DNA from 4 places in the Shewanella sp. KX20019 genome. Region 3 is predicted to be linked to each of the others. Evidence: predicted binding sites of a transcription regulator. Region 3 holds the regulator's gene; each other region holds the start of a gene.
What was found. The regulator sigma-54, encoded in region 3, starts transcription at its own class of promoters, with help from an activator protein. The targets are predictions, from matches to a motif close to GTTGGCACGNNNNTNGNNT.
Positions count from the first base shown of each region.

Region 1: a site for sigma-54 is predicted at 3,278-3,296, ahead of glnA (glutamate--ammonia ligase). Genes of this name have one in related genera too.
Region 2: a site for sigma-54 is predicted at 1,754-1,772, ahead of fliD (flagellar filament capping protein FliD). Genes of this name have one in related genera too.
Region 4: a site for sigma-54 is predicted at 1,847-1,865, ahead of JK628_RS18340 (nitric-oxide reductase large subunit). Genes of this name have one in related genera too.

Region 1 covers NZ_CP068437.1:4,806,322-4,811,917, reverse strand. Annotated here, with positions in the region: gene JK628_RS20840 (carbohydrate-binding family V/XII) at 1-1,574, opposite strand, end outside; gene glnA (glutamate--ammonia ligase) at 1,785-3,194, opposite strand; gene typA (translational GTPase TypA) at 3,913-5,596, shown strand, end outside.
Region 2 covers NZ_CP068437.1:260,230-265,825, forward strand. Annotated here, with positions in the region: gene fliS (flagellar export chaperone FliS) at 1-344, opposite strand, end outside; gene fliD (flagellar filament capping protein FliD) at 358-1,731, opposite strand; gene JK628_RS01150 (flagellin N-terminal helical domain-containing protein) at 2,020-2,826, opposite strand; gene fliB (flagellin lysine-N-methylase) at 3,071-4,246, shown strand; gene JK628_RS01160 (hypothetical protein) at 4,327-5,343, opposite strand; gene flgL (flagellar hook-associated protein FlgL) at 5,364-5,596, opposite strand, start outside.
Region 3 covers NZ_CP068437.1:4,395,603-4,401,198, reverse strand. Annotated here, with positions in the region: gene mgtE (magnesium transporter) at 1-285, opposite strand, end outside; gene JK628_RS19085 (HPr family phosphocarrier protein) at 372-647, opposite strand; gene rapZ (RNase adapter RapZ) at 634-1,488, opposite strand; gene ptsN (PTS IIA-like nitrogen regulatory protein PtsN) at 1,742-2,185, opposite strand; gene hpf (ribosome hibernation promoting factor) at 2,188-2,475, opposite strand; gene JK628_RS19065 (RNA polymerase factor sigma-54) at 2,506-4,017, opposite strand; gene lptB (LPS export ABC transporter ATP-binding protein) at 4,155-4,886, opposite strand; gene lptA (lipopolysaccharide transport periplasmic protein LptA) at 4,883-5,431, opposite strand; gene lptC (LPS export ABC transporter periplasmic protein LptC) at 5,490-5,596, opposite strand, start outside.
Region 4 covers NZ_CP068437.1:4,235,613-4,241,208, forward strand. Annotated here, with positions in the region: gene hldE (bifunctional D-glycero-beta-D-manno-heptose-7-phosphate kinase/D-glycero-beta-D-manno-heptose 1-phosphate adenylyltransferase HldE) at 1-537, opposite strand, end outside; gene JK628_RS18335 (LpxL/LpxP family Kdo(2)-lipid IV(A) lauroyl/palmitoleoyl acyltransferase) at 657-1,583, shown strand; gene JK628_RS18340 (nitric-oxide reductase large subunit) at 1,912-4,206, shown strand; gene norR (nitric oxide reductase transcriptional regulator NorR) at 4,381-5,596, shown strand, end outside.

The DNA.
Region 1 (5,596 bases), 410 kb from region 3:
CGAAAGAAGCCGTTGCTCCAGCTGACGCCTACATTCCAGCCAGTCCAAGGGTTATAACCAACATGAAGTCCCCAAGTCGGTGGTCTAGGGTAATAGTAACGACCCCAATAAGGCGGATAGTACCAACCTGTTCCATATACTGGCACACCATAATATGGGTAAGACCACATATATCCCGGTGTATAACCCACATAAACAATCTCGGGGGTGGAGTCGTAAATCTCTACATAGGTGGTGTTATATACAGGTGAACTCGGGGGGATCTTTGCTATCTCACCGGTCGGAACGTTATCTGCCACTTTCCACGGCCCTTTAGCTGCTGAAGCGACAAACCAAACCGCGTTATCAACTGCATAGTATTGACCGTTTATTTTCAACACTTGAGTCGCGGTGTTGACCGCATAAGCGACTTTGGTTCCGGGTATTGCATCAAACTTTGGCTCGCCATCGTATTCAACGGTGAGCTTCGCTTCGCTACGCTTAATGGCGGCAGTCTGGGGGATTTGTGCATCTAACATCGCTTGTTCCGCTTCAGTGGTACCTGCTACTGAAACACGTAAGCCACCAATATCGGATTCAGGCGGAATGTCATTAAAGCTCGTGGGCAGTTTATCTGCGCGAATAAAAGCCCAGGGACCAGCTTCTTTCTTGGCTTGAAACCAGCGCCCAGACAGCAGCAAATACATATCACCAGAAGCAACTTCTCTAATCCACGCTGTCTCGGTATTGCTCACATAAAGTAGCTTGCCCGCTGTCAGGCTTTTCCATCTGGGTTTGCCATCCGTTGCAACTAGTTCAGTGGCTGTTTTCACAGCAATTACGGCAGGTGCAGCGCTACTTTTGACCAGCATAGCGTCATCAGACTTTGGGATCATGTTAACCAAATCTTCTGGCGGATACTCGGTCACTTGCCAAGGACCCATAGGGTTGTCGGCGGTATACCAGAATGTGCCACTACTGAGGTATAACTTCTTAGTCAGCTTATTACGTGCAACAGCAAAGGGCGTATTGAGCGCTCGCTCATATGGGCTGTTTTCTATCTCTCTAAATTGCGGCGAGCCGTCGAAAGACAGCAGTACGCTGAGTTGCTGTCGGAAAATAATGTTGGGTGCATCGTTCTTAATGTTTTCTAAGCTTTGCTTTTCCTGTTTTGCATTGGCAAGGCTGGCCGATAGGCGCTCCATCGAGATATTAAAACTACTGCTGCCGAGGGCTTTTTCTACCACTTCAGTAAAGCGTTGTTCATCTGTTGCTGTCGACTCGGGCCAGCGAACCTGAGTGACTTTAACGTCTCTAACCGTAGCGTTGTCAGCATTGGTGTCGATGCGTGCACTAAACCAAAAAGCGCCAAAAATAGGCTCATCTCTATCGATGAGCTCGAGAGACATGGCCGCACGCCCTTGCAGAATATTACCGCTGAGTGATTCAGGCTGCGGTTGATATACAACAATAGTGCCCTCTTTTTCAGCTACCTCTTGTGGCCACTCAATGGCGTTAACATTGACCTGGCCAAGTGAGATCACCATTATTACGGCGAATATTGAGCGGCAATAGGAGTAGATTTTGGCAAGCATAGCATGTCCTTCTATTTCGATAGGTTGGCTAATATTATGGCTTGTTGTCAGTGTGGCACTTTAATAGATAACTATAGCCGTTCATTATAATAATCACAGCAGCTGATAAAAAATATTATTGATTTATAAGCACAAAAAAGCCCTAAACGTTTCCGCTTAGGGCTTTCTAAATGGCGATTAAAATCGCACCATTAACTCAATTGTTTATGTTTACAAGCTGTAGTAAAGCTCGAACTCAACTGGGTGAGTCGTTTGGTTAACACGCTCAACATCAGCAGATTTAAGTGCGATATATGAGTCGATAAAGTCATTACTAAATACATCACCGCGGGTGAGGAAGTCACGGTCAGCATCTAGACACTCAAGTGCATTCTCAAGTGAAGTTGCAACCGTTGGAATTTCAGCCGCTTCTTCTGGTGGAAGATCATATAGATCTTTATCCATTGCTTCACCTGGGTGAATTTTGTTTTGAATACCGTCAAGGCCAGCCATCAACATTGCAGAGAATGCTAAGTATGGGTTAGCCATTGGATCACCGAAACGCAGCTCAATACGACGGCCTTTAGCACTTGGTACTACAGGGATACGAATCGACGCTGAACGGTTTGCTGCAGAGTAAGCAAGCATTACTGGCGCTTCAAAGTGTGGGATAAGACGCTTATAAGAGTTAGTCGCAGGATTCGCAAAGGCATTAATTGCGCGAGCATGCTTAATGATGCCACCAATGTAGAAAAGTGCCATTTCGCTCAATCCGCCGTACTTGTCACCAGCAAATAAGTTTACGCCATCTTTTGCAAGAGATTGATGTACGTGCATACCACTACCGTTGTCACCAACGATTGGTTTTGGCATGAATGTCGCTGTTTTTCCGTATGCATGAGCAACGTTATGAACAACATACTTTAGTACCTGAACTTCATCAGCTTTAAGCGTTAGCGTGTTAAAACGGGTTGCGATCTCGTTCTGACCAGCTGTAGCTACTTCATGGTGATGCGCTTCAACAACTTGGCCCATATCTTCAAGTACAAGACACATAGCTGAACGAAGATCTTGTGATGAATCAACAGGTGCAACAGGGAAGTAACCGCCTTTAACACCAGGACGGTGACCCTTGTTACCGCCATCGTAGCTAGTACCAGAGTTCCAAGCCGCTTCTGCATCGTCAACCTTGTAGAAACAACCCTGCATGCCAGAACTGAACTTAACATCATCAAATAGGAAGAACTCTGGCTCAGGGCCAATCAATACGGTATCGGCAATACCCGTTGAGCGTAAATAGTCTTCGGCTTTCTTAGCAATTGAGCGTGGGTCACGGTTGTAACCTGTCATAGTGCCTGGGTTTAGAATGTCACAACGAATGTTGGCTGTAGTTTCTGCTGTGAACGGGTCAAGTACGAAGCTTGCAGCATCTGGCATCAACACCATGTCTGATTCGTTAATGCCTTTCCAGCCAGAAATTGAAGAACCGTCGAACATTTTGCCGTCTTCGAAAAAGTCTTCATCAACTTGGTGGCTTGGGATTGAAACGTGCTGTTCTTTACCGATAGTGTCGGTAAAACGCAAATCAACAAACTTAACTTCTAATTCTTTTAGTTGTTGTAAAACTGATTCAGCTGACATTCTAAAGTCTCCGAGTAGGGTAAAGGGTGATCCCTTTGTTCTTATCTTAATGTTTAGCGCAATGTGCGATTCTGCTTTTTGTAAAGCTAGAGTCGTGCCAATCATGTAACGTCATGATCTTTATATAGTATCAATTAAAACGAAAACACCATACTCATTTTGATGCACCACATCGGTGCGTTTGATGGATCAAAGTGGTGCACGCGCCATTATTGTGCAGTTGCTTTGTCTTAATATGCGCTAGCCGTTGTTTATTGATAAAATTGAGACAACAGAATAGCTAAGGCCTAGGTATTTATATAGGGAATAAGTCAAAGAAAAATCAACCAAATGTAGATAAGTGTTATTCAGATAAAAGACAGTATATTTTGCTTGTACGGTTAAGCGTTTAAAATAGGCTAAACCACAAACACCTCTAGAGAAGGTATAAAACAGGATGTTTAACAAGAATTGCAACTTAAAATGACGCTAAACGACTCAGAAAGACACTTAAAAAGATCAGCAATATAAATAATGTCATCAAAGGGAATTATAAAAAGTGTATATAAAGCGGGCGTTATGGCGAGAAAAAGCAACGCGCCAACGTTATTTTTAACGATTGGTTAAAAATAATCCTGTGAGATAGTCGCGACCTAGAGTAGAATGTCACGCTTTTTATAGCAACAACTATACTCGTTTGGTTTAGCTGTTGTCAGTACCCCCCTATATATTTATACCGATGGTAAGAGGTTTAGCCGTGTTAGAGAATTTACGTAACATCGCCATTATTGCACACGTTGACCATGGTAAGACTACCTTGGTTGATAAGCTGCTGGCGCAGTCTGGAACCCTTGAGACTCGAGGAGAAGCCGCTGAGCGGGTGATGGATTCAAATGATCTTGAAAAAGAACGTGGTATCACGATTCTGGCCAAGAACACTGCCATCAAGTGGAACGATTACCGTATCAACATCGTTGATACTCCTGGTCACGCCGATTTCGGTGGTGAGGTAGAGCGTGTTCTATCTATGGTTGACTCAGTATTACTACTAGTTGATGCCGTTGATGGCCCAATGCCACAGACTCGCTTCGTGACTAAGAAAGCATTTGCTCAAGGTCTTAAGCCAATCGTTGTTATCAACAAGATTGACCGTCCAGGCGCACGTCCAGATTGGGTTATCGACCAAGTATTTGACTTGTTCGACAACTTAGGCGCAACCGATGAGCAGCTAGATTTCCCAATCGTTTATGCTTCTGCACTAAACGGTTTTGCTTCGCTTGACCCAGAAACATCAGAGGGTGACATGACTCCTCTGTTTGAAACTATCGTTGAAAAAGTTTCATTCCCTGACGCTGACGCTGAAGGCGATTTCCAGATGCAAATCTCGCAAATCGATTACAACTCATACGTGGGTGTTATCGGTATTGGTCGCATCAAGCGTGGTAGTGTTAAAACTAACCAGCAGGTAACTATCGTTGGTGCTGATGGCAAGAAGCGTAATGGTAAGATGGGCCAAGTATTAGGTTACATGGGTCTTGACCGTAATGAAGTTGAAATTGCTAACGCTGGTGACATCGTTGCGATTACCGGTCTTGGTCAGCTGCAAATTTCAGACACTGTTTGTGCGCCTACTACTGTAGAAGCATTACCAGCTTTGTCTGTTGATGAACCAACACTTACAATGACTTTCCAAGTCAACACTTCTCCATTCGCTGGTAAAGAAGGTAAGTACGTAACTTCACGTAACATCCTTGAGCGTCTGCAGCAGGAACTTGTTCATAACGTAGCACTACGTGTTGAAGAAACTGACAGCCCAGATCGTTTCCGCGTATCAGGTCGTGGTGAACTTCACCTTTCAATCTTGATTGAAAACATGCGTCGTGAAGGATACGAGTTAGCAGTTTCTCGTCCAGAAGTTATCGTTAAAGAGATCGACGGCGAGATGTGTGAGCCGTTCGAAAACTTGACTGTTGATGTTGAAGAAGAGCATCAAGGTAGCGTTATCGAGAAACTTGGTATCCGTAAGGGTGACATGAAGGATATGCAGTTAGACGGTAAGGGTCGTGTACGTATCGATTTCGTTATCCCTAGCCGTGGTCTAATCGGTTTCCAAACTGACTTCATGACAGCGACTTCAGGTTCTGGTCTTATTTACCATTCATTCGACCATTACGGTCCAGTGAAAGGCGGCGATATTGGTCAACGTGCTCGTGGCGTATTGATCTCTAACGCAACTGGTAAAGCACTGACATTCGCATTGTTTAACCTTCAGGCTCGTGGTCGTCTATTTATTACCCATGCTGCAGAAGTTTATGAAGGTCAAGTAGTTGGTCTACATGCTCGCGCTAACGATCTTACAGTTAACTGTTTGAAAGGTAAGCAGCTTACCAACATGCGTGCATCGGGTACTGATGAAGCACAAG
Region 2 (5,596 bases), 1.2 Mb from region 3:
ATCACCTTTGTTATGGGTTCAAGGGCTGTAACGCTATTTTCAACGCTGGCGGTGACCAATTGTCGGCTACAGTAGTCGTAAAGGTGGTTGAGTCCGGCGGCCACTTGGCCACCGTTTTCAATATCTAGCATAGAGTCGAGACCGTGGACGATATTGAGACACTTGTTGATGCTCTGACCTTTGTCTTCATAGCTCTTACGCTGCATAAAACCGCTAGCACGTTGGATCTCCTCTAAAAGACCGTCGAGCAGCATCCGTACCATTTCATGTGGATTGGCGGCAGCAGCTCGGGCATCTAATGAGGTCTGTTTGTAAGCATTAAAGGGATCGTGCTCATTCAACATTGGTTAGCATTCCTTAATTAAACAGCATGCTGGCTGAGTTAAGTTGGTTAATGGTGTTTTCCATTGCGGTGAACTGAGACAGATAAATTTGGTATCTCTGCTTCATCTGATAGTCATGGCGAGACATGCTGTCTTCAACGCGTTCAATTTGTTGATCTAGGTTGTTTTGCTTAAGATCGAGATAACCATTGGACTGAGTGAATGGTTCGATAATGGTGTCAATTCTGTCGATAAAACTGTTATCGGCAGTGAACATCTCTTTTAGGGCTGCGGGATCATCTTTAAGTGCTTGGGTTAGCTTGTCTTCATCGATATCAAGCTCACCACTACGGTTCATTTCAATACCAATATCAGACAAGCGCATGCCATTTGGTGCTGCTTCAAACACGCTATTGCGCATACTGGCTTGCAGCATTCTTAATGTAGAGTCACCTTTGAGAGCACCGAGCTGATCTTCTGTGACAGATGAGGGCTTATCATCTTCATCATCTTTATCTTTGTCGTCAGTGTCCTTATCATTTTCTTTGGCTTCATCGACGACGCTACTCCCCATAGAGCGGGTAAGCTGATTAATTTGGTTCATAAGGTCATTGAAGGAATCGACAAAGTCCTTAACCGCATCTTCACTGCTACTGGTGTCTGATTCGATTTTTATGGTGCTGCTTTCGCCCGCTGAATGTGTTTTGTTCAGCTCTATTGATACCCCATCAATAACGTTACTTATGTAGTTACTGCTACTAGTGATATCGATACCATTGAGCACTATCTCTGCATCTTGCGCCGCTTTACGTTCGCTCATGCCCCAATCAACACTGTCCATCTCAACTTTGAGTGTGCTGTCTTTACCTGATTCAGAGGAGGTCATCATTAACTCGACACTGCCACCCGTTCTTACGAGTGAGGCTTGGACCCCAGGGTTATCAGGGTGTGAATTAATGGCGTCACGAAGATCATTCACGGTGCGAGTGCCGTCGGCATTCAGCACGGCCATATCTATCTCTATGGTGTCAGCGATATCGGGGCCGACTTGGATACTCAATAAACCACTCGCGGGGAGTAAGTCGGTTTCACTGGCAAAGCTTTTCGTCAGCTGATGGGCTTGAGCGAGTTGCTTGACGGTGAGATCATAGGTGCCCGTGGGGGCATCGCTATCGACGGTAATCGCGGCATTCTCATCGCTGATTGATGAGGTTTTACTTTCAAAGGCATCACCATTAATCTTTTCTAGATTACTGGTCATTTTATTGAGGCTACGCTCCAACAACTCATAGGCATCAATTTGGGTTTGATGCTTGGTTAAATTGGTCTTAAATAACTGATCTTTGCTCATTCTTTCTGCTGAAATTAGTTGTTCAGCAAAAGATGCACCGCTCATACCTGAAATCATTTGATCCTCCTATAATGATACTTTGCAATCTCTGTACCAAACATTAAGTGTTTGTATCTATTAGGTTGTGTGTGCTTATCTGTACTTGTATTCGTTAGTTTTTTTCCGTTTGCAGCAAGGAAAAGGAAGTACGGCTTCCGCAAGTCACTTGGCTCACAATTTGATTTGTAGCTATGTCTCTATTAAGGCGACATTGGGAAGGTGATGCTGAAGTGAGTCGGTGATGATTTTTCAAAAAAAAGAGCCTAAAGGCTCTTTTTTGAAAGTTGGGAGGGTAAGGGAGGAAAATTAACCCAATAGACCCATAACCAAACCAGTGTTTTGGTTTGAAGAAGACAGAATATTAGTACCCGCTTGAACCAACAGCTGATTCTTGGTCATGTTTGCAGATTCAACCGCAAAGTCAGCATCCATGATACGGCCAGCGGCAACTTTAGTGTTCTCAGTTACGTTAGCAAGGTTTGAACTTGTGTGACCCAAACGATTGATGTTAGCACCCAGTGTTGAACGCTCTTTACCTACTGCATCAATGAAATCATCAATCTTAGTGATAGCGCCTTTTGCTGCACCTGCAGCTGAAATATCATCAGCCACACCAGCAAGCTTAGTTTTATCTACTGTTACAGTTAGCTGTTCAGTAGCGCCTGCACCGATCTGGAATTCAACACCTGCGGTTAATGAGTCGAATAACTTGTTACCTGAGTATTCAGTGTTATCAACAATACGAGTGATCTCTTTGGTTAGCTCTGCAAACTCATCGTTAAGTGCTGTTAAATCTTCAGCTGAGTTCACGCCGTTAGCTGCTTGAGTTGCAAGTTCTTTTTGACGGTTTGCAATAGTTGTTAGCTCATCTAATGCGCCATCAGCAGTTTGCAGCATAGAAGTTGCATCGTTTACGTTACGGTTAGCTGTTTCCATGCCTACTACGTTGGCATTTAAGCGAGTCGCGATTTGTAGACCAGCAGCATCGTCAGAAGCGCTGTTGATACGTAGACCAGTAGAAAGACGCTCCATAGCATTGCTAAGTAGGTCATTGTTTTTTGTCACAGAGTTTTGGGCAACAAGTGAAGAATAATTAGTATGTACTGATAGCATAACGTTTTCCTTTAATAAGTCATTTAAGCACAGGGTCTTACTAGTGATAAAACGACTGCCAAAATCAAAACTGAAAATCCACTATGAATTTAATTTATACTATTGATTTAAGTTGTTGTAATTGTGGTATTAATTATTTTTATTTTATTTGGAATAAACATCATTTTGTACCGTTCTGGCTTTAGTTATTTGCCATTTTAGTCGCTTTATATAGTCATACTAGACGCCGGTTAAGAGAACTAAAATGGAAAAAGCGCTAATTAGACCTAGCTTTGTAACGCAATTTAGCTGCATTGGCGGTGAGTGTGAGGATAGCTGTTGTTATGGCTGGAATATCCATATTGATAAGCAGAGTTACAAAAAGACTTTAGCCCATAAAGATCTTAAGTCTTTGGCTCAAACCAATTTGAAGAAAGTTAAAAAGAGTCAGCAACAATGGGCTCAAGTGGTACTTGATGCAAAAGGTGCCTGTGGATTTTTAGACAGCAAGCAGCTTTGCCAAATTCACGCTAAAGCGGGTGAGGAGTTATTGAGTAACACCTGTAAGACCTACCCTAGAATGTCGCACATGAAAGATGGCGACCGCTATGAAAGCCTGTCGTTATCTTGCCCGGAAGCGGCGAGAACTATTCTGCTTAAGCCAGATGCATTTCAGTTTGAACGCATGAGTGTTAACCATAATAAGGCATTTAAATCGACGCCAATATGGGCTAAAAAAGCCCACGATTATACTATTCAGCTGTTGCTGAAACCGGATCAGCCAATAGAGCATGGGCTTACAGCAGTAGGCATTTTAATGAAGACCACCGAACGGGTAGCCAATGGTGAACTTGATAGCAGCGCGATTGATGACATGTTCCAACAGTTGGTTAAGCTGAGTGACAATGGTCAGCTTAAGGAGCACTTTGAGGGGTTTAATAAAGATACTGAAACCCAAAAAATGCAAGCCTTTACCTCGATCCAACTATGGTTAAACACTAATAAGACTGGACGAGGGCGCAGTCGGTTCGAGCAGATTAACCAAGCTATTTGTGCGATGGCTGAAGGCGACAACAAAATCAGTATGGGTCGAATCAACCAGGCTTGGCAAGATGAGGCATTACCCGCACTCGCTGAGCATCAAGCGCTGTTTAGCCGTTATCTATTTTACTACTGTTACCATATGAACTTTCCGCAAGTCGACAAGCTCACACCATCGCAGGCCTTTCGTGTCATGTTGTTGGACTTCTTTATGTTGCGTTGCTATTTAGCGGTAATGGCAGCTCATCAACAGGGGCTATCTGAGCACGATATTATTTTGTGTTTTCAGGTGTACCACACCAATCGGCAGCATAAAGCCAATTATAGTGACTACGTTTTGCAGCTTTTAGATAAAGGCCAGTTTGAAGACTTAGCGTCTATTCTCACTCTATTGTCTTGAGCTCGATATGCAGCGGTTGGTGTAGTGGGGCTGATCCAGCCCCATATCTGCGGTCCTATTTTAACGGCCTGTATTAAGGGTTAAATCAGTAGTGCTGAGACTTGAGTTCGGCTGAGGTTAGCTTGTGCCATAAGTGAGGTCACCTGCAGGCTGAAGGGCGAAGGTTGCATCAAATTCTTGATTTGATCCAAGGTCGAGTCGAGCTCCAGCGTGGTCTCTTTTTGGCGGTTGACCTGATGCAGCTGCTGCTGAACATGTCGCTGACTATTATTGAGCTCTTGTAGCTGGCTGTCGATTCTTTGGCGAGTTTTCGTGATTTTAGCTAACGTTTGTTTAAGCGCTTCGGGGTTGTTAAAGCGCCACTCACGTGGATCTTGCCAGCTTAACTCCTCGTTTACCTTAATGGTACGTGCATCACCTGCTGGCAAACGTTGACCTTGCCCGGTCATCAATATTCCAGCTTGAACTTGTTGCCACTGTGACTTGTTGCTTTTGAAGATAACTCGGCCATCTTTAGATTTACCCACTTGAATATCAACGGGCTTGAGGGCACTGTCGAGACGTTGTAGCAGCTCCTTTGGTTGCGCATTTGCCGGTAACAGTAGCCTTACGGTTTCGTTGCCTATATGCATATTTACATGTTCGTCGCGGCTGTTTATCGCCGTTAAATCGACTGACTTTAAACTGAAGCTGTATTTAGCTAAGGGGCGTTGTACTGAAACAAGATTGAGCTGATGATCGACTAATTGCGTGCCTTGGTAGCTGATATCGAGACCCGCCAATTTTTGTTGAATTTGCAGTGCTTGGTTAACAGAGTCACTACTATCAGCCTTAATCGACTGTTGGCTGTGGTTTTGTAGTTGCTTTAGTAAGGCCTGTACCTGTTGTAATCCCTGTTCTGCAACTTGTTGAGCGCTAATTTTATGCTGGCCCTGGGTCACTCTAGCCCATTTATTATAGCTTTCAAGCCTATGGCTAGGGATGCGAGCGACGTTGGTTTTTGTCTGCTCTTTAACGGGTTGTTGCATACTCGTCGTTGGCGCAACCGTTTGGCTACGCTGCTGAACTTGCAGTGAATCTGAAATCCCTTTGAGCATCGACTTCTCTTAGTTAGCTATTATATGTGATTAAACAGCGATAGTTGCGACACCTGCACAAACGTCTGTTGAGTGACCTTTAGGGTGGTGAGCTTGAGATTAAATTCAGCAGTCGCTTGCGCATAATCTAGGCCCTCCGTCTCGCCAATCACCTCTTCGTTAAATAACACCCGCTCTTCATGAGCAGTTTGGATCAAGCTCAAGGTATTTTGCTTGCCACCAATATCGGTGATGGCAGAGCTAATACTGGTTA
Region 3 (5,596 bases):
TTCGGCGGCTTTTGCAACACGCTCAGGGCTCATTTGGCGAATAAGGCTGTCTTTCAGCTCTTCGCCTAATTCATCGAGAATTTCACCGGTATGCTCTTGGTCAATCAGCTGCCAGAGGACTTGGCGAGTACGGGGCGGTGAAGATTCAAGAATAAAGGCGATATCGGTGGCAGCCATGTCCTGCAACATATTGCGGACATGAACAAACATGCCGCTACCTAACGCTTTATTTAGCTGATTGAGGCGCTGGTCTGATGTTTCGTTGTCTAAGACTTCAATCGGCATGGATCCCTCACAGGGTCGTTTAAAAGGCGGTTATCATAACGTAAGTAAAGGGGGATAAAGAACAATTATTATATCGAATTTATGGACTAGCTGTCTTCGTCGAATTTTGTATTAATCAAATGACATATGGCATCTAACGCTGCCTCAGCATCAGGGCCATTGGCGAGAAGCTGTATCGATTTACCGATCCCAGTTTCTAACATTAGTAAGCCTAGTACACTTACCGCTGAAGCTTGTTTTTCACCTTGAACAATAGTGATTTCAGCATCAAATTCTGACGCCAGAACCACCAACTTTGTCGCCGCTCTAGCATGCAGTCCGAGTTTATTACAAATGGTAACTTGCCGTTCAATCGTTGGCATTTTTTAACTCGCGGTGGCTGGCGGTAACTTTATGGCGGCCTTTTTTGAAGTGTTCAGCGAGCCGTTCGGTGACATAAACAGAGCGATGTTGACCACCGGTACAGCCAATGGCAATGGTGAGGTAACTACGGTTGTTACGCTCTAAATCAGGTAACCAAGTTTCGAGTAAGTTCTCAATTTGCCAGATAAACTTATTCACCAGAGGGTGTAGGTTTAAAAACTCCTGTACTGGCTTATCAAGCCCAGTCATGGGCCGAAGCTCTGGTTCCCAATGTGGGTTTGGCAAAAATCGAACATCAAACATAAAGTCGGCTTCTGTTGGCATACCATGTTTAAAGCCAAAAGATTCAAACTTAATCATCAGTTCTTTATTTATATTGCCCAATAAAATTTCACGAACTTGGTCGTTGAGATCATAAATATTTAGATTTGAGGTATCAATATAGTGGTCAACTATTTTCGCCAGAGGTTCAAGCTGGCGGCCTTCAAGCTGAATCGCTTCTTTCAATGAAATATTGGCATGAGACAAAGGGTGCAGGCGACGGGTCTCGTTATAGCGCTTGAGTAGCACTTCATCACTAGAGTTTAAAAAGAAACTGAGTAACTCCACCCCTTCAGGCAAGTGGGTTAAATGTTTTGTCAGTTCATTCTCTTTCTCTGGCATGTTGCGGATATCAACACTAATGGCGACTAATTCTGAGTTCCCCGAAAGTTGCTCAAGCAGAGTTCCCATCATTGGCAAGGGGAGGTTATCGACGCAATAATAGCCGAGATCTTCTAGCATCCTTAGCAGTACTGATTTTCCTGAGCCTGAACGACCAGAGACTAGAACGAGTTTCATCTTTTGAATACCTGATAAAAGTTAGAATATATGTGTTATAGATGTATACGAGATGTACAATGGTATAGATTAACTTTTTTCCGGCTTAAAGCAAGAGCTTAGGCTAGTTGGAAAGAACATTTCATATTGTTGTAATATACCCATCCTACTTGAAGATGCTCTTTTCAGCATGTCGATAAGTGGCTTGGGTATAAATACTTAGGTCTTTAAATAACCCTATTATATATCGATTATTTAAGGACCTAAATATTAGCTATTGTGTGATTAAGTCATATAGCTCTGATTCACTATTGCTTTTTCTTAGCTGCTTAACGATCGCTTTGTCGTTGAGTTTTTCTGCCATCGAAGACAGTGTTGCTAAGTGTTGTTTACATTGCTCCGCAGGCACCAATAGGGCAAACAGTATATCGACCGGCTGTTTATCTATCGAGTCAAAAGAGATCGGTGTTTCACATTTTATTAATATGCCCAGTGGATGGTCAATATTAGCCAATCTCCCGTGAGGGATTGCAATACCGTTGCCTATACCTGTGCTACCCATTTTTTCGCGAGCCAACAGGCTTTCGAAAATCTCTTGTGAAGAAAGGGTTGGGTACTGGACAGCGGCAATATCGCTGATTAACTCCAGTACCTTTTTCTTACTGCCCGGTGTGGCACAGGTAGTGCATTCCGGCTGCAGGATGGTGCGTAATTCCATCGTTAGTGTTTGGTCAGCTTCTCTTTGTGTTTAATAACCTGACGATCTAATTTATCGATCAGGGAGTCTATTGCGGCGTACATGTCCGCATGTTCCGAAGTGGCAAATACTTCACCTTTTTTTAGGTGAATTCGAGCTTCGGCAATCTGTTGCATTTTTTCAACGTTCAATATGACGTGCACATTATTGATCTGATCGAAATGACGTTCAAGCTTTGTAAATTTCTCTTCAACATAACTACGTAGTGACGCAGTGATTTCAACATGATGCCCAGTAAGGTTAATTTGCATAGAAAGATTCCTCCAAGTGCCTAATTTGAGTTATAAACTCTTGCGTTGGTTTGAGGGCGGAATTAGCATTGCTTCGCGGTATTTCGCGATAGTACGTCGAGCAACTTTAATCCCTTGTTCTGCCAAAAGCTGCGCCATTTTGCTGTCGCTTAATGGTTTCTTTTGGTTTTCAGCTGCGACTAACTTCTTAATAAACGCTCTAATTGCTGTTGATGAGCACTCTCCACCGTCATCTGTGCCAACATGACTTGAGAAGAAATACTTTAATTCGAAAATACCTCTAGGGGTATGCATATACTTTTGCGTGGTCACCCTTGAAATTGTCGACTCATGCATCTCTACGGCTTCGGCAATGTCGTTGAGTACCATAGGCTTCATGGCTTCTTCACCATATTCAAAAAAGCCCTGCTGGAACTTTACAATACAGTTAGAGACTTTAAGCAGAGTTTCATTGCGACTTTCAATGCTTTTAATAAACCATTTAGCTTCTTGTAGATGACCACGAATAAATTGGCCATCGGCTTGGCTTTTGGTACTGCGAGCCATCGAAGCATAATGCTGATTGACGTTGATTTTTGGCATGTAGTCGGGGTTTAATTCCACCACCCAGCGGCCTTTCTTTTTCGCCACTGAAACGTCGGGGATGACATATTCATCTTTACTACGCGTCACCGCCAGACCCGGCCTTGGGTTCAAGGTTTGAATAAGGCTGATAGCGTCGCGCAGATCATCCTCTTTGAGCTTGGTCTTACGCATCAATTGCCTAAAGTCGCGTCCGGCAATCAAATCTAAGTAATCTTTAATGAGCAGGCGAGCATTATCTATGTGCGGGGTTGTTTCGGCATATTGAGCCAATTGGATTAGTAGACATTCACTTAGATCTCTTGCTGCAACACCGATAGGGTCAAAATGTTGCACGCGTTTGAGCACGGCTTCCACTTCATCTAGCTCGATCTCTGGATCGCCCATCGCTTCAAGAATGTCGTCACAATTCTGAGTCAAATAACCACGTTCGTCGACGGCATCAATAATCGCGGTGGCAATCGCCAGGTCATTGTCAGAGAAGGGCGTTAAATTTTTCTGCCATTCAAGGTGTTCGTACAAACCTTCAGTGGTTTCACCTTGAAAGGGCATGTCATCATCACGCATGCCACCTGAGCTGGAGTTGGAAGAAACGGTATAGACTTCATCCCAAGTGGTATCCATTGGCAGTTCATCTGGCATCGAATCTTGCGTTAATGCATCTGAGGTATCTACCGCGGCACTATCTTGTTGTGGGTCAACATCAGCGCTAGCACTGTAGTCGTTGTCGCCATCAGACTCTGAATAGCTGTCAGAATCGGTCGTGGTTCTATCTTCGTTACTGACAGGTTCGCCGTCGGATTGCTCTTCATCTAATTCAAGCAGTGGATTAGATTCTAATGCTTGCTGGATCTCTTGTTGCAGCTCCAAAGAGGACAGTTGTAGCAGGCGAATAGCCTGCTGTAACTGTGGAGTCATGGTGAGCTGCTGACCCATTTTGAGCTGGAGTGACGCTTTCATCTTACCGCTATTCCCTACACTGTAATTAAACGTTGAAGCTCGTTGACTTGAAGAAGAGAGTTTAAAGGCTCAACACTTTGATTGTATTAACATACTTTATTAGTGCTACACAATTCAATGCTCATACTGTGGATTAACTATAGCCTGAATTGTTCACCTAAGTACACAGCTCGAACTTGCTGATTGTCTAAGATTTCGGCAGGCGTGCCTTCTGCAATTAGATTTCCGTGACTTACGATATAAGCATGCTCACAAACGTCCAATGTTTCACGGACATTGTGATCGGTTATCAACACGCCTAGCCCGCGGCTTTTTAACTGCTCAATAATCTTTTTAATATCGATAACCGATATTGGATCAACCCCGGCAAAAGGTTCATCAAGTAGAATAAATTTTGGATTTGCTGCCAATGCCCGTGCTATTTCAACTCTGCGTCGTTCACCCCCTGATAACGCCATACCTTGGCTATCACGGATATGGGTGATATGAAACTCTTCGAGAAGGTTTTCCAGCTGCTCTTCACGCTGCTCGTTATCAATATCACTGCGAGTCTGTAGTACCGCCATGATGTTGTCACGCACTGAGAGCTTTCTAAAAATGCTGGCTTCTTGTGGCAAGTAGCCAATGCCTTTACGTGCTCGAAGGTGCATTGGATCTAAGGTTAAATCATCATCATCGATAAAGATTTGCCCCTTGTCACTCTGTACCAAACCAACAACCATATAAAACGTTGTGGTTTTTCCTGCACCGTTTGGACCTAATAGCCCAACAATTTGTCCTGTTTTTACCGTTAAGCTCACATCTTGAACAACGGCTCGGCTCTTATAGCTTTTTGCTAAGTTGCGGGCGGTCAGCGTTTTTTGGATCATTGCTGCTCCTGCTTTTCAATGGGCTCGACTGGCGTTTCAGGAGTCTCTTCTTGATAAGCTTCTGGTTGGATGATAGTGATGACGCGATCATCACCTTGACCGGTACTTTCTGCGACTAATTGCTGTAGTCCAATATTGTATTTAATGCGATTGCCGGTGACTTGGCTACCCTCTTGCTCCAATGTGGCGTTACCTAATAAGGTTAGTGTTCTGGTTGCCAACTCATAGCGGATCTCTTTGGCACTTGCTGTCGCAGGGCGGCCATCTTCCATTATTTGAGTATAAGTTGCAGGGTTACCTGTTGCCACGAGCGTTTTGCCTGAGCCCGCCTCTTTGGAGAAAACCCGTAATTCATCAGCGTTCATTTTAATTGAACCTTGAGTGACTTCTACCGGACCAAAAAAGATCACTTGATTGTTTTTGATATCAGCTTCTTGGCGAGCAGCGGCAATTTCGACCTTCTGCTTTAAGTCATCGACTGCAGCATAGCTACTAACGCTGAGTAGGCACAATAGACCTGCAAGTATTGTTTGGTTGTATTTCATAACGTCCTTCTACTCCGCTATTGGGTTGCTAGCATGAGTGAGTATGTTTTTTAAGTGCTTATTTAGCATCGTAGATCCCTTCGACTTCACTGAGTAACTTTACACTTTGGGCATTCAGATCAGCATAAAGGCCAGTCCCCTGGATCACAAATTCATTGCCAGTAA
Region 4 (5,596 bases), 160 kb from region 3:
TTTAGGATCAACTAATACCTTGACCCCTTTGTCGTTAGCCGACTGAATAAAGGCTTCGGGAGAAACAAGTGCGCCTTTGGCATAATCAGACAATACCGCCACGTCAACATTATCTAGTTGTGAGATGGTTTTTGCGAGCAGTGCATCACTTTCTGCTTTCGAATAGCTCTCTTCAAAATCTAACCGCAGTAACTGTTGATTACGCGACATCACGCGCAGTTTAGTAATCGTTGGCTTACCAGCGACTCGATGCCAATTAGGTTCAACACCTAGTGCTTGAATGCCTACAGTCAATGCATCAGCGGTCTCATCAGTACCAACAATACCAGCCAGACTTGCAGCGCCGCCTAGGGTCGCAATATTTATCGCCACGTTAGCCGCTCCGCCAGGCCTGTCTTCAATCTGTTCCACTTTGACAACAGGAACCGGGGCTTCCGGAGATATACGCGCAGTTGGGCCCGCCCAGTAGCGATCTAACATTACATCACCAACGACGAGTACCTTGGCGTTTTCAAATGCTGGCAGAGAAATCTTCATAATGACCGTGTCTTTCACAAATTTACTGATGATTGTACCTAATTTTTAATGATTTTGAGTAAGTTTGAGCGAGTTTGCGTTAGAATAATGAGTAATTTTTCAATGTATTCGAGTTTTCCGTGGTAGAAAAAGCCCAGTTTTCATCTCATCTATATCATCCTAAGTACTGGCTCTTGTGGCTAGGCGTTGCGATGATGCGTTTAACGCAAGTATTACCACTGCGTCTTCAAATGAAGATTGGCGCAGCGATTGGCAGAATCGCAATGAAGCTAGTCGGCAAACGAGTTAACACTGCTAAGCGTAATTTGCAGCTGTGCTTTCCTGATATGACCGAAGCTGAGCTACAAACATTATTGCGTGAAAACTTCGAACAAACAGGCAAAGCCATCTTCGATACTATTAATGGTTGGTGGTGGTCAGATGAAAAAATTCAGCAGCATATGACCATTAAAGGTCAAGAGCATGTGCAGCAAACACTTAACAACGGCCAAGGGGTCATACTATATGCCGTCCACTGCCTACCTTTAGAGATGGGCGCGCGGATCTTCGGTCAGTTCCAACCAGGCGTTGGCGTATACCGACCACACAATAACCCGGTAATGGAGTACCTACAGGTCAAAGGTCGCTTACGCTCTAATAAAGCACTAGTACCGAAACGAGACTTACGCCAAATGGTGCGTAGCCTAAGAGCGCCAAACGTTATTTGGTACACAGCGGATCAAGATTTCGGCCGTTCTAGTGCCACGTTCATCCCTTTTTTCGCCGTTAAAGAAGCAGCCACCATTACTGGCGCAACCACGCTTGCAAGACTCGGTAAAGCCAAGGTGCTACCGTTTTTTGTTGAGCGAAACAGTACAGACACCGGCTATAACATCGAGATAAAGGCGCCACTAGATGACTTTCCTGGCGAGAATGAGATTGAAGATGCAAAGCGTGGCAATAAAATTATCGAAGAGATTATTTGTCGCAACAAAGGCCAATATATGTGGTTGCATAGACGCTTTAAAACCCGTCCAAAAGCTGAAGACCCATCTTTGTATAAATAACAGCTCTTAAGTCAATTGGTGTCAAAACCCCTTTGCGGCGCATGCAAAGGGCTTCTACTCTGCTTTATTAATGAGATGTGTTCATCTCTATTTCGCTTAAAATCAGTCACTTTTACCGCGTTCTATATGCTAGTTGATTTAGCACTTCACTTTGATGTCAAAATGACAGCCAACTGTTTTTTTGACACTCAACAACTGTCTTTATGACACCATCAATTACACAGTAAAAAACAATAATCTCTTTGAAAACAGCAACTAACACCATTGGCACGTTATATGCTCTAACAGGGCTCGCCTGAATAATAATAACGTTGCGCTAAGAGGACTTATGAGCAAACAAAGACTAACGGCAATCGCACTACTGCTGGTGCTAATTGCTTCATTTACTGTACTGCTGAGTATTGGTAGTGAGATCTATCGAGAAAAACCGCCTATCCCGACGGCTTTTGTTGATAGCCAAGGACAAACACTATTTAGTCAAGATGATATCGAACAGGGACAATTGGTTTGGCGCTCTATGGGGGGGCATCAGCTGGGTTCTATATGGGGGCATGGCTCATACGTTGCACCAGACTGGACGGCTGATTGGTTACATAAAGAAGCACAAGCTTGGCTAGATATCAGCGCAAAGCAGCGTTTCAACTTGCCATTTACTCAAATAAACTCGCAGCAACAAGCGGGACTTGAGCAGGGCTTGCGCGAAGACATTCGTCATAATACAGTTGTAAATCAAGCCAATGGCGAGACTTTCACAACCCTTTCAGCCACGCGTATCGAAGCCATTAAACAGGTAGAGCAACATTACTTGGCACTCTTTGGTGATGACCCTAAGTTATCATCACTTAGAGAGCAATATGCGATGAAGGAGGGAACCGTTCCCAGCTTAGATCGCCGTGAAAAGCTTAATGCTTTCCTTTTTTGGGGTGCTTGGGCTGCGGTAACAGAGCGACCTGATGCTGATTATACTTACACCAATAACTGGCCATTTGATCCACAAATAGGTAACACGCCAACCTCTGATAATATTGTATGGTCAATCTTAAGTATTGTGACACTCATCGCTGGTATCGGTGCATTGATCTGGCATCACGCCAGTGGTAAGCATGAAAGCTTGCCTAAGCCCGCCGATCAAGATCCACTCTTTTTTACTAAACCCACTAAATCACAACGCGCTGTAGGGAAGTACTTCGTTACTGCGATAGGTCTGTTTCTATTACAGATATTGCTCGGCGGCATCACCGCACACTATGCGGTTGAAGGGCAAAATTTTTACGGTATACCACTGTCAGAAATCCTGCCCTACTCTGTTACTCGAACTTGGCATACACAACTTGCCGTCTTCTGGATTGCGACAGCTTGGCTAGGGACTGGTTTATATATTGCCCCAGCACTATCAGGGCATGAGCCTAAGTTTCAGCGCATCGGCGTAAACATACTTTGGGTGGCATTGGTTGTCGTTGTACTCGGCTCTATGGCCGGTGAATGGCTGGGGGTTCAGCAATACTTTGATCTGGACATGAACTTCCTATTTGGCCATCAAGGCTATGAATATATTGATTTAGGCCGAGTGTGGCAGATCTTACTGTTGGGAGGCTTATTAATTTGGCTTGCTCTGGTTACAGCATCAATACGCCCTGCTTTGAAAGTTAAAGGCGAGATGCGCCCAGTTATTTGGGTACTGTACGCCTCATGTGTGGCTATTGGCTTATTCTATGGCGCAGGCCTCTTTATGGGTAAGCACACCAACCTTGCGATTGCTGAATACTGGCGTTGGTGGGTTGTTCACTTGTGGGTAGAAGGCTTCTTCGAAACTTTTGCTACCTCTGTCATTGCATTAATGCTGGTACGCCTCGGGCTTATCCGTGCACGCAGCGCAAACGCAGCGGTACTTTTTGCCACAGTTATTTTCCTAACCGGTGGCTTAATAGGTACCTTACATCACTTGTACTTTACCGGCGCGCCAACCTCTGTTATTGCATGGGGCGCAATCTTCTCAGCGCTAGAAGTAGTGCCACTAGCACTGATTGGTTTTGAAGCTGTAGAAAGTTACCGCTTACGCTCTGCAAGCCCGTGGATGATCCGTTACAAGTGGGCCATTATGTTTTTTGTGGCAACCGCATTTTGGAACCTAGTCGGCGCAGGGATGTTAGGTTTCCTAATTAACCCGCCTATCGCTCTGTACTTTATTCAAGGCCTAAACACGACTGCGACTCATGCTCACGCAGCCTTTATGGGTGTGTATGGCATGCTAGGAATGGGACTCATGTTGTTCTGCTTCCGTGGACTAACAGGACAAATGCAGTGGAATGAGAAGCTACTAAAAGGCGCATTCTGGACCATGAACATAGGTTTAGCAGCGATGGTGTTTATGTCTCTGCTTCCCGTTGGTATCGTGCAGTTCTTTGCTGTTATCGACAACGGCTACTGGTTTGCTCGCTCACCAGAGGTGATCCATAGTCCACTGGTTGAAACGCTAGTATGGATGCGTGTACCAGGTGATGTTCTGTTTGGCATTGGCGGCCTATTTATGGGTGCCTTCCTCTTCGATATTATCAAGAAAGCCATTGGTAAGAAGAAAGAGACTTGCGAGCTCGATGATGATCAAGCGTCGGCTAGCGCTTAACAACGCTATTTAATATTTACCCAAGGGTGCTATTTTTAGCACCCTTTTTTTAGCTATAAAACATAGTATATTTGACACAGTTACAAACCAACACTAATGTCAAAAAGACAGACACCACAACCGCCTCTCGGTGAGTGAGTGTTTCACAATACCAATACCTTAGGGAAATCAGCTATGTCTTTAAGCCAAACCGATCTTACCCGCATCGCCTTAGATATTACTGCGGGGCTTTCTGACCATGACCGATTCTCACGCTTACTCGATACCATAAGGCAAACTTTGCACTGCGACGCCGCCGCGCTGCTGCAATTTACCGGCCAGCAATTTAATCCTCTAGCCATCGATGGCCTCAGCCCTGATGTGCTGGGACGACGCTTTATTATCAGCGAACATCCACGACTCGAAGCCATTGCCCGTGCTGGTGATATTGTCCGTTTTCCCGCAGACAGTGAACTACCCGATCCCTACGATGGGCTTATTCCTCATCAAGGTGATCACTTGGTGGTGCACGCCTGTATCGGATTACCGCTACTTGCTAATGGCGACTTAATTGGCGCTGTTACTATTGATGGCTTCGATCCTAAGCAGTTTAACGCTTTCAGTGACAATGAACTGCGTACACTTAGTGCCATCGCAGCCGCGTCACTTAGCAATGCATTAATGATAGATAAACTCGAGAAACAAGCACTGCAATCACAAGAGATCACCAGCGTAAACCGCATAGATCCAGACTCTCGTGTGGAGATGATAGGCCATTCCATGGCGATTAACTCGCTTAAGAATGAGCTTAGTGTGGTTGCCAGTACTGATTTAAACGTGCTCATTCTAGGGGAGACAGGCACAGGTAAGGAGCTAGTAGCAAAGTCTGTGCATCAGCAGTCCAATCGTGCCAAGCAGCCACTGGTCTATTTAAACTGTGCCGCACTGCCGGAATCGGTTGCAGAAAGCGAACTATTTGGCCATGTGAAAGGCGCGTTTACTGGCGCAATAAGTCATCGTAGCGGTAAGTTTGAAAAGGCCGACAACGGTACGCTATTTTTAGATGAAATCGGCGAACTCCCCTTAGGCTTACAAGCCAAATTATTAAGGGTGCTGCAATACGGTGACCTGCAAAAGGTAGGTTCAGATAAAAGCCTTAAAGTTGATGTGCGTATCATCGCTGCGACCAATAAAGATCTAAAACAGGAGGTGTTAGCGGGGCGCTTCAGAGCCGATCTTTACCATCGCCTCAGCGTATTCCCCATTGTTGTTCCGCCCTTAAGAGAGCGTGATGGTGATGTCACTCTATTAAGCGGTTTCTTTGTCGAACGCTGCCGACAAAAACTTGGCCTTAAAAGCCTGAGACTAGACGCTAGCAGTCTTGCTCTTCTTAATGACTATGATTGGCCGG